Linked DNA regions of Aromatoleum petrolei. The protein of the gene in region 2 interacts with the protein of the main gene of each other region in a pairwise test. Links are inferred from orthologs where the notes say so. Each region holds a gene or a part of one and is shown on either strand. Other genes may lie near its edges.

Region 1 (4,551 bases), 510 kb from region 2 along the record:
CCCCCGCCGGAATCCTTCATGAACCTGAAGAACTCGGAGCTCGGATCAACGACCATCACGTCGTTCTTGGTAGCGAAGCTTTCGCGGTACGCCTCCAAGCTGCGGTAGAAGGAATAGAACTCGGCGTTCTGACCATAGGCCTGCGCATACGTCGCGGTAGCCTTGGCGTCGCCCGCACCCTTGAGCTGCTGCGCCTCGCGGTAGGCTTCCGCGATGATCACCTCGCGCTGGCGGTCGGCGTCGGCGCGGATCTTCTCGGCGATCGCACCACCCTCGGAACGCAGCTCGTTGGCGACGCGCTTGCGCTCGGCCTCCATGCGGCGATACACGGACTCGGACACTTCGAGCGGCAGATCGACGCGCTTCAGGCGCACGTCGAGGATCTGCACGCCGATCTTGCGCGCGTCCTGGTCGGCGCGGGTACGCATGTCTTCCATGATCTTGTCGCGGGCGCCGGACACCACGTCATGTACGGTGCGGCGACCGAATTCCTCGCGCAGCCCCGCATTCACGGTCTGCAGCAGGCGGGTGCGCGCGCGTGCCTCGTCGCCCGCCACGGAGACGTAGTAGAGCTGAGGATCGACGATGCGCCACTTGACGAAGTGGTCGACCAGCACGTTCTTCTTCTCCGCCGTTATGAAACGCTCGGGTTCCGGCGTGTCCATCGTCAGGATGCGGCGATCGAAGTAGCGAACGTTCTGGATCATGGGCCACTTGAAGTTCAGGCCCGGCTTGTCGATCACTTCCTTGACCTCGCCGAGCTGGAACACCACGGCGAACTGCCGCTGGTCGACGGTGAACAGCGTCATCGACGCGAGAGCCGCGAGCAGCAGCAGCGCGCCGGCGAAAATCGGCATCTTGTCACGCATCAGCGCTCTCCCCGTTCACGGTCGCGCGCCATCAGGTCGCGGCTGCGTGATTCCATCGAACTGTCGGCCCGCGCTGAGGGTGCCGGAGCCGCAGCACTCGGCGCCGATGCCGGATTCGCCTCGTGCGCGCCCTGGTTTCCGGCTGCCTGCATCAGCTTGTCGAGCGGCATGAACAGCAAGTTGCCGTTGCCCTTGGCGTCGACCATGACCTTGCTGGTCTTCGACATGACCTGCTGCATCGTTTCGAGATACAGACGCTCGCGCGTCACTTCGGGAGCACGACGGTACTCGGTCAGAATCTGGGTGAAACGGCTCGCGTCGCCTTCGGCGTTCGCGATCACGCGGGACTGGTAGGCGTTGGCCTCCTCGATGAGTCGCGAGGCCGTGCCGCGCGCACGCGGGATCACGTCGTTGGCGTAGGCTTCACCCTCGTTGCGCAGGCGTTCTCGGTCCTGCCCCGCCTTCACCGCATCGTCGAAGGCGGCCTGCACCTGCTCGGGCGGCTGGGCGTTCTGCATCGTCACGCGGCTGATCTGGATGCCCGTGTCGTAGCGGTCGAGGATTTTCTGGATCGTCTCGTGTGCGCTCGCTGCCATCTGCTCGCGGCCCTCGTAGAGCACGAAGTCCATCTTGCTCTTGCCGACGATCTCGCGCATCGCGGACTCTGCCGCGTGCATCACGGACTCATCCGGGTAGCGGTTGTTGAAGAGGTACTTCTCCGGGCTCATCAGTACGTACTGCACCGCGAACTGGATGTTGATGATGTTCTCGTCGTCGGTGAGCATCAGCGCTTCGCGCAGCACCTTATTGCGCTCGGAACCGCGATAACCGACCTCGACGGTGCGCACGCCGGTCAGGTCGACCACGTCGCTCGTTTCGATCGGATAGGGCAGGCGCCAGCGCAGGCCCGGCTCGGTTGTCTCGACATAGCTGCCGAAGCGCAGGACGACGCCGCGCTGGTTGGCATCGACGATGTAGAAGCCGCTCGCGAGCCAGATGACGGCGACGAGGCCCAGCAGCGCGCCGATGCCGCCGCCGAACTGCCGGAACGACAGCTGCGGGAATTGCGGCCCGCCACCGTCCCCGCCACCACCGCCGCGCGGCCCGCGCTTGCCGCCGAGCATCCCCGACAGCCGCTGGTTGAAGTCGCGCCACAGGTCCTCGAGGTCGGGCGGCCCCTGGTTGCCACCGCGCCTGTCGTCGCCGCGCTTGTCGTCGCCATTCCCCTGGTTGTTACCCCAGCGTGGATCGTTGAGAGACATTAGAACGCCTGTAATCACGTTTGAATTGGGTCTTTATCGGTGAAATGCGGCCCGATCCCGACGGGATCGGCCGACGCGTCCGTCGCTGCATCGCGCGCTGCCTCGGCAAGGGCCTCGCGCAACAGCCCGAGCCCTTCGCCAGTCCTGGCGCTCAGAAAAACGCGCACGATCTTACCATACTCGTCCCGCTGAACCCCGTGCTCGGCGCGGGTCAGGTCGATCTTGTTCATGACCATGATCTGCGGCACGGCACCTGCACCGATCTCGGCGAGCACCCCGTTGACGGCCTCGATCTGCGCCTCACGGTCCTCGCTCGCGGAGTCTACGACATGCAGCAGCAGATCCGCGTTCGCCGTTTCCTCGAGCGTTGCATGGAAGGCAGCGACCAGCGCGTGCGGCAGGTCACGGATGAAGCCCACGGTGTCGGAGAGCACGACATTGCTCCCCTCGCCCACATAGAGCCGGCGCGAGGTCGTGTCCAGGGTCGCGAAGAGCTGGTCGGCCGCATACGCCCCGGCCTTCGTCAGCGAATTGAACAGCGTCGACTTGCCGGCATTGGTGTAACCGACGAGCGACACCGACAGCACATTGTGCGCTTCGCGCCCGCGGCGGCGCACGCGGCGCTGCTTCTCGATCTGCGCGAGACGCTCCTTGAGCACCTTGACGCGCTTTCCTAGCAGCCGGCGGTCAGTCTCGAGCTGGGTTTCGCCCGGACCGCGCAGGCCGATACCGCCCTTCTGCCGCTCGAGGTGGGTCCAGCCGCGCACGAGGCGGGTCGAAAGGTGGTCGAGCTGTGCGAGCTCGACCTGCAGCTTGCCCTCGTGGCTGCGCGCACGCTGCGCGAAGATGTCGAGGATCAGCGCCGTGCGATCGACGACGCGGCACTGCAAGCTGCGCTCGAGATTGCGCTGCTGCGCGGGCGACAGCGCGTGGTTGAAGATGACGAAATCGGCATCATGGACACGCAGTGTCTCGGCGATCTCGTCGACCTTGCCGCGTCCGGCGAAAAGCGCCGGATCGGGCCGCGCGCGGCGGCCGCCGATGACCGCCTCGACGCTCGCGCCGGCACTGAGCGCAAGCAGCTTGAGTTCGGAAAGGCGCTCGTCCAGCGCGCCCTGGTTCAGGTCGAGCTGGACAAGTACCGCGCGCTCACCGGCATCGGGGCGCTCAAACATGGAGGAACTTGGCGTCCATGGGGCGCCCGCGGGAATCAGCTATTGCCGTCACCCGAGTCCTGTTGCTGGATGTTGACCGGACGTGCGGGCACGACGGTCGAGATCGCGTGCTTGTACACCATCTGGGTGACGGTGTTCTTCAGCAGCACGACGTACTGATCGAAGGATTCAATCTGGCCTTGCAGCTTGATGCCGTTGACCAGATAGATGGCCACGGGGACATGCTCCCTGCGCAGGGTGTTCAGGAACGGGTCTTGTAGAAGTTGCCCTTTGTTGCTCATTTTCAAACCTCGAGGCTGCGTTTTATTGTGAATGTAAAGGATTTCATGTTGCACTGCCACATTCGTACAAACAATCGATCCCGGTGCGGAGTTGGAAACTAATCTTTCCCGATATACGGATTGTGCGAGGTGCGGAATTGTATCCGCAAGGGCGTGCCCTGCAATTTGAACGCTTCCATGAAGGTGCGTTCCAGAAACCGTACGTAGGACGCGGGCACCTGATCCAGGGCCGCGCCGTGGATCACCACGACCGGCGGGTTGTTGCCGCCCTGGTGGGCGTAGCGCATCTTCGGGCGGAACATGCCGCTGCGCGGCGGCGCCTGCTTCGCCAGCGCGGCCTGGAGCGTGCGGGTCAGGCGCGGGGTGGACAGATTCACCATTGCCGCTGCATAGGCGGAATCGACCGACTTCATGACCGCCACGACACCTGCGCCCTTGAGGGCGGAGATGTAATGGAAACGCGCGAAGGACAGGAAGCCCAGTTTGTGCTCGATGGCCCGCTTGATCAGTTCGCGGCGGTAGTCGTCAACGCTGTCCCACTTGTTCACCGCGACGACCAGGGCGCGGCCCGAATCGAGGATGAAGCCTGCGATGTGGGCATCCTGGTCGGAGATGTCCTGCGACGCGTCGAGCACCAGCACGACGACGTTGCACTGCTCGATGGCCTGCAGTGTCTTGATGACGGAGAACTTCTCGATGGCCTCGAAGATCTTGCCGCGGCGGCGCAGGCCAGCGGTATCGATCAGCGTGTAGTTGCGGCCGTCGCGCTCGAACGGGATCGCGATGGCGTCGCGCGTGGTGCCCGGCATGTCGAAGGCGATGACACGCTCCTCGCCGAGCAGGCTATTCACGAGCGTCGACTTGCCGACGTTCGGACGACCGACGATGGCAATGCGCGGGCCGCGGTCCTCGGCCTCTTCCGGCTCCTCGTCGAGCGGGAAGTCGCCGAGCACGAAATCGATGA
Region 2 (8,356 bases):
CGGATAGCTGCTTGATGAATGTGTTCTTGGGATTCGCCACGATGGTCAGCGCATCAAAGGCGACCGGCAGCTCGACGTACTTGATCCCGGCTTGCGAGCAGGCCTCCATTTCCTTCTTCAGGATGGGGCGCGAGGCGTCGGCGATGTCGATCTCACCGCGGCAGAATTTCTTGAAACCACCACCGGTCCCGGAGATGCCGACCGTAACCTTCACGGCACCCTTCTTCGCGGACTGGAAGTCCTCGGCGACCGCCTCGGTGACCGGGAACACAGTGCTCGAACCGTCGATCTTGACCAGCGACTGCGCATGCGCAGCTTGCGCTCCCAGTACGAGGACGGCAGCTGCAAGAGCAGTCTGCTTGAAACCCGACATAGTGAATCTCCAGTGGATGAACCGAGTCATTGCCCGAACCGGATGCACCTGGCCAAGCCGGCACGACATGCCGACACCTCAGCCGGGCCGGTGCATTCCGAAGTGCGCACACTTTAGTTGCGACACATTTCAGGAATGTGACAGTTCATATACCGGGATTAATATTGCGCGACAGTGGCCTTCTCGACGCAGTCAGCGATCTCGCGTGCAAGCCCGTCGACCTCGGCACGATCCTGCCCTTCAACCATGACCCGAAGCAACGGCTCGGTCCCGGAAGGACGAAGAAGCACGCGACCACGGCTTCCCAGCCGCACTTCGGCGTCCCTAGCCGCCGCAGCGATACCGGCGTGCGCCTGCCAGTTGAATCCGGCCGGAAGCTTAACGTTGATCAATTTCTGCGGATAGAAAACGAGATCGGAACACGCCTCCGCCAGGCTCTTGCCCGTGAACTGCAGCGCTGCGAGGACCTGCAGGGCGGAGATGATGCCGTCTCCGGTGGTGTGGCGGTCGAGACAGATGATGTGCCCCGAGTTCTCCCCGCCGAGCTTCCAGCCCTTCTCCTGGAGCATTTCGAGCACGTAGCGGTCGCCAACCTTCGCCCGGGCAAACGGCACACCCAGCCTGCCGACGGCGTGCTCGAATCCGAGGTTACTCATGAGGGTGCCCACAACTCCATCCAGACGCCCCAGTGTCCGTTGCGCGGATGCGATCACGTAGAGCAGCTTGTCGCCATCGTAGAGCGCGCCGCTGGCGTCGACCATCATGAGTCGGTCACCGTCGCCGTCGAGCGCGATACCGAGATCCGCCTTGTTGGCCAAAACCGCGGCACGCAAGTGTTCCGGCGAGGTGGCGCCGCAGCACTCGTTGATGTTGAGCCCGTTGGGGTCGACACCCACCGAAACCACTTCGGCGCCAAGTTCGTGAAAGACGCTGGGCGCGATGTGGTAAGCCGCTCCATTGGCACAGTCGAGGACGATCCTCAGTTTGCGCAGATCGAGCTCGTTCGGGAAGGTGCTCTTGCAGAATTCGATGTACCTACCCGCAGCGTCGTCAATGCGCCTCGCCTTGCCGAGCTTGGCCGACTCCGCACAGCCCATCGGCTGATCGACGCGCGCCTCGATCTCCATCTCGACGGCGTCGGCCAGCTTGTTTCCGTCAGCCGAGAAAAACTTGATCCCGTTGTCGTAATAGGGGTTGTGCGACGCAGAAATCACCACTCCGGCCTGCAGGCGCAGGGCGCGCGTGAGGTAGGCCACGGCGGGGGTCGGAACAGGGCCTGCGAGCAACACGTCGACTCCCGCAGCAGCAAAGCCCGCCTCCAGCGCGGCCTCGAGCATGTAGCCGGAAATCCGCGTGTCCTTGCCGATCAGCACGGCCGGACGGTCGCCCCGCGGCAGCTGCTCGCGCCCGACCAAGGTTACGCCCGCGGCGTAACCGAGTCGCATGACGAAATCAGGGGTTATCGCGGACTCGCCGACCTTGCCACGAACTCCGTCGGTCCCGAAATATTTGCGCGCCATGACTGCTTCCGATCAGAAAAGGCGAATTATCGCATCCCGGGCGGCCACGGCGACACCCACCGATCAGGATGCGCCGAACTGCACCGCCTCCCACACCGCGACAGCGTCGCGCGTCGCAGCAACGTCGTGAACGCGGACGATGCGCGCACCGCGTTCGATGGCGACCAGGGCGGCGGCGACGCTTGCAGTGGTCCGCTCGTCAACGCCGCGCCCGGTAATCGCGCCCAGCATCGATTTGCGCGACACGCCTATCAGCAGCGGATATCCCGTCTCGAGGAAGTGATCGAGTGCGCGCATAAGGGCGAGATTATGCTCGAGCGTCTTGCCGAAGCCGAAACCCGGATCGAGCAGGATGCGCGCCTTGGCGACGCCCTGCACCTCGAGGGCATGCACTTGTCTGAGCAGGAAATCGACGACCTCCCCTACGACGTCGTCGTAGCGAGGAGCCGCCTGCATGCTGCGCGGTTCGCCCTGCATGTGCATGACACACAAGGCTGCATCGGAGTCGCGGACCGCCTCAATTGCCCCGGGGGCGCGGAATCCGTTGATGTCGTTGATCAGGCTTCCACCCGCGGCCAGTGAGGCGCGCATGACCGCGGGCTTAACGGTATCGATCGAGACAGGAACGGGCCAACCGGCCAGGCGCTCGACCAGCGGGATGACCCGGTCGAGTTCCTCCTGTTCGGAGACAGAATCTGAACCCGGCCGGGTCGACTCGCCCCCGATGTCCAGAATATGCGCACCGGCCGCGACAGCACTCTCACAGCGTCTCAGGGCGGCATCGAGGTCGTGCCCCAGGCCGTCGCCGCTGAACGAATCCGGCGTCGTGTTGATGATGGCCATGATGCGCGGGCGCTCGAGATCGAGATCGAACCGTCCACACTTGAGAACCGCCATTTCCTTCTCCTGAAAACGAAACGGGCCGACTCTTGTCGGCCCGATTCGGTTCGTTTCAATCGCCGATCGGATCAGGCTACAGGCGCTGCCGCCGTCGGTGCGGCACCGGGTGCATCATCGTCGCGCGAGCGCCGGATCGACTGTGAAGTCGGCTTCGGTGCTCGGGGAGCCTGCCCTTCCATAATGTCGTTGATCTGGTCGGCATCCAGCGTTTCCCACTCGAGGAGCGCCTTGGTCATCGCCTCGATCTTGTCGCTGTTCTCCTCGATCAGGCGGCGTGCGAGTGCGTACTGCTGATCGATGATGCGACGAATCTCCGCATCCACCTTCTGCATCGTGGCTTCCGAGACGTTGCGGTGTGTCGTCACCTGCCGCCCCAGGAAGATTTCGCCTTCTTCCTCGCCATACACCATCGGCCCGAGGTTGTCGGACATGCCCCACTGGGTCACCATCCGCCGCGCCAGATCGGTGGCACGCTGGAAGTCGTTGGAAGCCCCGGTGGTCATCTGCTTCATGAAGATCTCTTCACAGATACGGCCACCGAACAGCACGGCAATCATCTGCAGGAGCCGTTCGCGATCCTGGCTGTAACGATCGGACTCGGGCAACTGCATTGTCACACCCAGTGCGCGGCCGCGCGGAATGATCGTGACCTTGTGCACCGGGTCAGTCTTGTCGAGCAGCTTGGCGACAACCGCATGACCCGACTCGTGGTACGCCGTGTTGCGACGCTCTTCCTCCGGCATGACCATGGAGCGGCGCTCGGAGCCCATCATGATCTTGTCCTTGGCGCGCTCGAAATCCTCCATGTCCACCAGGCGCTTGTTGCCGCGGGCGGCGAACAGGGCCGCCTCATTGACCAGGTTCGCGAGGTCGGCGCCGGAGAAACCGGGGGTACCGCGGGCGAGCACGACTGGTTCGACATCCGGCGCGATCGGAACCTTGCGCATGTGCACCTTGAGGATCTGTTCGCGACCGCGGATATCGGGCAGCGGCACGACGACCTGGCGGTCGAAGCGCCCCGGACGAAGAAGCGCCGGGTCGAGCACGTCGGGGCGGTTGGTGGCGGCGATCACGATCACACCGGTCTGCCCCTCGAAACCGTCCATCTCGACCAACAACTGGTTGAGCGTCTGCTCGCGCTCGTCGTTGCCGCCGCCCATGCCGGCACCACGCTGGCGACCGACCGCATCGATCTCGTCGATGAAGATGATGCACGGGGCGTGCTTCTTGGCCTGCTCGAACATGTCGCGAACGCGCGCCGCACCGACGCCGACGAACATCTCCACGAAGTCCGAACCGGAAATCGAGAAGAACGGCACCTTCGCCTCACCGGCGATGGCCTTCGCGAGCAGCGTCTTGCCGGTACCCGGGGAGCCGACCATCAGCACGCCTTTGGGAATGTGACCACCCAGTTTCTGGAACTTGGACGGATCGCGCAGGAAATCGACGAGTTCGGCCACCTCTTCCTTGGCCTCGTCGCAACCGGCGACGTCGGCGAAACTCAGCGAGTTCGCCGACTCGTCAAGCATGCGCGCCTTGGATTTGCCGAATGAGAAGGCTCCGCCGCGCCCGCCGCCCTGCATCTGACGCATGAAGAACACCCATACGCCGATGAGCAGGAGCATCGGGAACCAGGACACGAAGATGCTCATCAGGAAGGATTGTTCCTCCTCGGGCTTCGTCGCATTGACGGCCACGCCCGCGCGGATCAGATCGGACACCATCCAGATGTCCTGCACGCCGGGGGTGTAGACCGTTATCTGGCGCCCCTCCTGCGTGGTCGCGCGCACGAGCCGACCATCGACCGTCGCCTTCGCGATGCGTCCGGCCTTCGCCTCCTCGAGGAACTGGGAGTATTCCATCGTGTTGGTCGAGACCTGGCGCGAATTGAACTGGTTGAACACCGTCATCAGCACGACGCCGATGACCATCCAGATCGCGAGATTCTTGAAGAGATTATTCAACTTCTTTCCTTATGTGCCCGTAGGGGGGGCAGCGAAACATTGACCCATTCTAGTGGCGAACGTTCCGCTGCGTAAACCAATGGCCACGATCAAGACAGCCAATCGGCACCGTAGGCCCCACTCAGTCCGCCTTGCGCTTCAATCCGAGGAGATAAACCTCTGCACTGCGGTCACGCGAGGCCTTCGGCTTGCGCACCTGGAGCGTTGCGAAATGGCGCTGGATCTCGCTGCGGAACTCCATGAAGCCGGCGCCCTGAAACACCTTGATGAGAAAGTTGCCGCCGGGCTTCAGGTGCCGCGCCGCGAAATCAAGCGCAAGTTCGCCGAGATGGATCGAGCGCGCCTGATCCACGGTGTCGATACCCGACATATTGGGGGCCATGTCGGAAAGTACAAGGTCGACGGGCTCACCCGCGAGTCGGCTTTCGAGGTCGGCCAGCACGATATCTTCCTGAAAGTCGCCCTGGATGAACTCCATGCCCGGCAGGGGCTCGACAGGAAGAAGGTCTAGCGCGAACACGCGCCCGCCCCTGCCTACGCGCTGCAAGGCGACCTGCGTCCACGACCCCGGAGCCGCACCAAGATCGACAACGATCATGCCGGGACGCAGCAGGTGGTCCTTGTCGTCGATCTCCATCAGCTTGTATGCGGCACGCGAACGGTAGCCTTCGCTCTTGGCACGCTGCACGTAAGCGTCGTTCACATGCTCGTGCATCCATGCCTTGCTGGTCTTGGTCCTAGTCATGGGAGTAGAATCCATGCCCCTGAAAGATTTGAGAAAACGATGATCGACCTATCCCCTGCCCGTCGCCGCGAATTGCGGGCCGCGGCCCATCATCTGAACCCCGTCGTCAGCGTCGCCGGCAACGGGCTCACGGCCACCGTCCTGGGCGAGATCGACCGTTCCCTGCAAGCACACGAGCTTATCAAGATCAAGGTTCACGGTATCGAGCGCTCCGACCGCGACGCACTGATGCAGGCGATCTGCACGGAGCTCGACGCCGCGCCCGTCCAGCACATCGGGACGATCCTCGTCGTGTGGCGGGAACGTCGCGAAGAACAAGCCACCACCGCGCCGAGGGTTGCCTCGGCGGGCAACGCGCCGGGAGCGGCGAAAGCAAAGTCCGCCCGTGCTTTCGCCGCGGCTGCGCGGCGCACGGCACTGATCAAGGCCGCCGCCGACAAGAAGCGGCTGGCGGAAAAGCGCACCAGAAAGGTCGTTCGCAAGACGGGGCCGCTCGGCGGCAGGTAATGCAGGATTGCTGCGGGGCAAATGCAGCCCCGCAGCCGGGTCGCAAAACGGGCCGGGGACTGCACCCCCGGCCCGTTTGCATTCAGATGTAGAGCACTTCGATAATCTCGTACTCACGCACGCCGCCCGGCGCCTGAACTTCTGCGATATCGCCGGCGTACTTGCCGATCAGCGCGCGGGCGATCGGCGAACTGATGGAGATCTTATTCTCCTTGACGTCGGCTTCATCGTCCCCAACGATCTGATAGATGACCGTCTGCCCGGACTCCATGTCCTCGAGGTTGACGGTGGCACCGAACACACACCGCCCGTCGGCATCGAGAAGGCGCGGATCGATGATCTGCGCGTTCGCAATCTTTCCCTCGACTTCTTTGATCCGACCCTCGATGAAGCCCTGACGCTCCTTCGCGGCATCGTATTCCGCGTTTTCGGAGAGATCGCCATGCGAGCGCGCTTCCGCGATGGCAGCGATCACGTTCGGACGATCGACGGTCTTGAGGCGGTGCAGTTCGGTGCGGAGTTTCTCCGCACCGTTCACGGTAAGGGGTGTCTTGTTCATGATTGCTTGTTCAGTTCCGCGTGCAGGGACTGCAGGCCATAGACCTCGAGTCCTTCGAGATGGCGCATGCCCATGCAGGCGGCACGCGCACCCTCGATGGTCGTGAACACCGTGAGCTTGGCTGCCAGCGCGCTCGTGCGAATGGAGCGCGAGTCGACGATCGCCTGGCGCTTTTCCTCGACGGTGTTGATGACCATGCTGATTTCGTTGTTCTTGATCATGTCCACGACGTGCGGACGACCTTCGGTAACCTTGTTGACGACATTCACGGGAATGCCCGCCGCCTCGATCGCCGAAGCCGTTCCACGCGTGGCGACGACACGGAAATCGAGTTCGTGCAGTTCACGGGCGACTTCGACCGCGGCGCCGCGATCGGTCGGCTTGACGCTGATGAAGGCCGTGCCCGACTGCGGCAGGCGAACGCCTGCGGCAAGCTGGGACTTCACGAATGCTTCCGCGAAACTGCGACCGACGCCCATGACCTCGCCAGTGGACTTCATCTCGGGCCCGAGGATGGTGTCGACGCCCGGGAACTTGACGAACGGGAACACCGCCTCCTTCACGGAGTAGTATGGCGGAACGATTTCACCCGTGACGCCCTGGCTGGCCAGACTCTGGCCCGCCATGCAGCGCGCGGCGATCTTCGCGAGCTGCAGCCCGCAGGCCTTGGAGACGAAGGGCACTGTGCGCGACGCACGCGGGTTCACTTCGAGGACGTAGACGGTCGCATCGTCGCCTTCGCCCTGAATGGCGAACTGCACGTTCATGAGACCACAGACGTTGAGCGCACGCGCCATCGCTTCGGTCTGGCGGCGGAGCTCATCCTGCAGCCGGGCGGACAGCGTGTACGGGGGGAGCGAGCACGCCGAGTCGCCGGAGTGAACGCCGGCCTGCTCGATGTGCTCCATGATGCCGCCAATGATGACCTGCTGTCCGTCCGACAGCGCATCGACGTCGACCTCGGTGGCATCGTTGAGGAAGCGATCGAGCAGCACCGGCGACTCGTTCGACACCTTCACGGCCTCGCGCATGTAGCGCTCGAGGTCCTTCTGCTCATGGACGATTTCCATTGCGCGACCGCCGAGCACATAGCTTGGGCGGACGACGAGCGGATAGCCGATCTCCGCGGCCAGCCGCACGGCTGCCTCGGGCGTGCGGGCGGTCCGGTTTGGCGGCTGCTTGAGGCCGAGGTCGTTGAGCAGCTTCTGGAAGCGCTCGCGGTCTTCGGCCGCGTCGATCATGTCCGGGCTCGTGCCAATGATGGGCACGCCGTTCTCTTCCAGCGCCCGAGCACGCTTGAGCGGGGTCTGGCCGCCGAACTGGACGATGACGCCAACGGGCTTCTCGATATGCACGATCTCAAGGATGTCCTCGAGCGTGATCGGCTCGAAATACAGGCGATCGGACGTATCGTAGTCGGTCGACACGGTCTCCGGGTTGCAGTTGACCATGATGGTCTCGTAGCCGTCTTCGCGCAGGGCGAGCGCAGCGTGGACGCAGCAATAGTCGAACTCGATACCCTGGCCGATGCGATTCGGGCCGCCGCCGAGCACCATGATCTTCTTCTTGTCGGTCGGGCGTGCCTCGCACTCTTCCTCGTAGGACGAGTACATGTAGGCGGTGGAGGTGGCAAACTCGGCCGCGCAAGTGTCGACACGCTTGAACACCGGCCTCACGCCGCTGGCATGGCGGTGCAGGCGGACGGCCGTTTCATCGACGCCGAGCAGTTTGGCGATGCGCCGATCGGAGAAGCCCTTGCGCTTGAGTTCGCGCAGCTCGGGGGCCTGG

Evidence for each region. Proteins that work in one complex are often made in the same cells at the same time.
Region 1: the proteins of ftsH (region 2) and hflK interact in binary tests that used the Escherichia coli proteins (3 or more experiments, as listed by UniProt). The link is inferred for Aromatoleum petrolei from one-to-one orthologs.

What each region holds. Positions count from the first base shown.
Region 1 is NZ_CP059560.1:3,531,478-3,536,028, reverse strand. What follows is about bases 1-2,847. They hold hflK (FtsH protease activity modulator HflK), read right to left. Parts: upstream 2,132-2,847; coding sequence 869-2,131; downstream 1-868. Other genes in these bases: hflX (ribosome rescue GTPase HflX), read right to left, coding at 2,146-2,847; hflC (protease modulator HflC), read right to left, coding at 1-869. Also shown: more of hflX, read right to left, coding at 2,848-3,306; RNA chaperone Hfq, read right to left, coding at 3,342-3,587; ribosome biogenesis GTPase Der, read right to left, coding at 3,686-4,551.
Region 2 is NZ_CP059560.1:4,044,404-4,052,759, reverse strand. The notes cover bases 2,310-5,293. They hold ftsH (ATP-dependent zinc metalloprotease FtsH), read right to left. Parts: upstream 4,758-5,293; coding sequence 2,862-4,757; downstream 2,310-2,861. Other genes in these bases: ToN1_RS18475 (RlmE family RNA methyltransferase), read right to left, coding at 4,879-5,293; folP (dihydropteroate synthase), read right to left, coding at 2,310-2,790. In the rest of the region: ToN1_RS18495 (PstS family phosphate ABC transporter substrate-binding protein), read right to left, coding at 1-373; glmM (phosphoglucosamine mutase), read right to left, coding at 532-1,893; more of folP, read right to left, coding at 1,957-2,309; more of ToN1_RS18475, read right to left, coding at 5,294-5,502; ToN1_RS18470 (YhbY family RNA-binding protein), read left to right, coding at 5,542-6,009; transcription elongation factor GreA, read right to left, coding at 6,092-6,568; carB (carbamoyl-phosphate synthase large subunit), read right to left, coding at 6,565-8,356. UniProt on the Escherichia coli protein: Acts as a processive, ATP-dependent zinc metallopeptidase for both cytoplasmic and membrane proteins. Plays a role in the quality control of integral membrane proteins.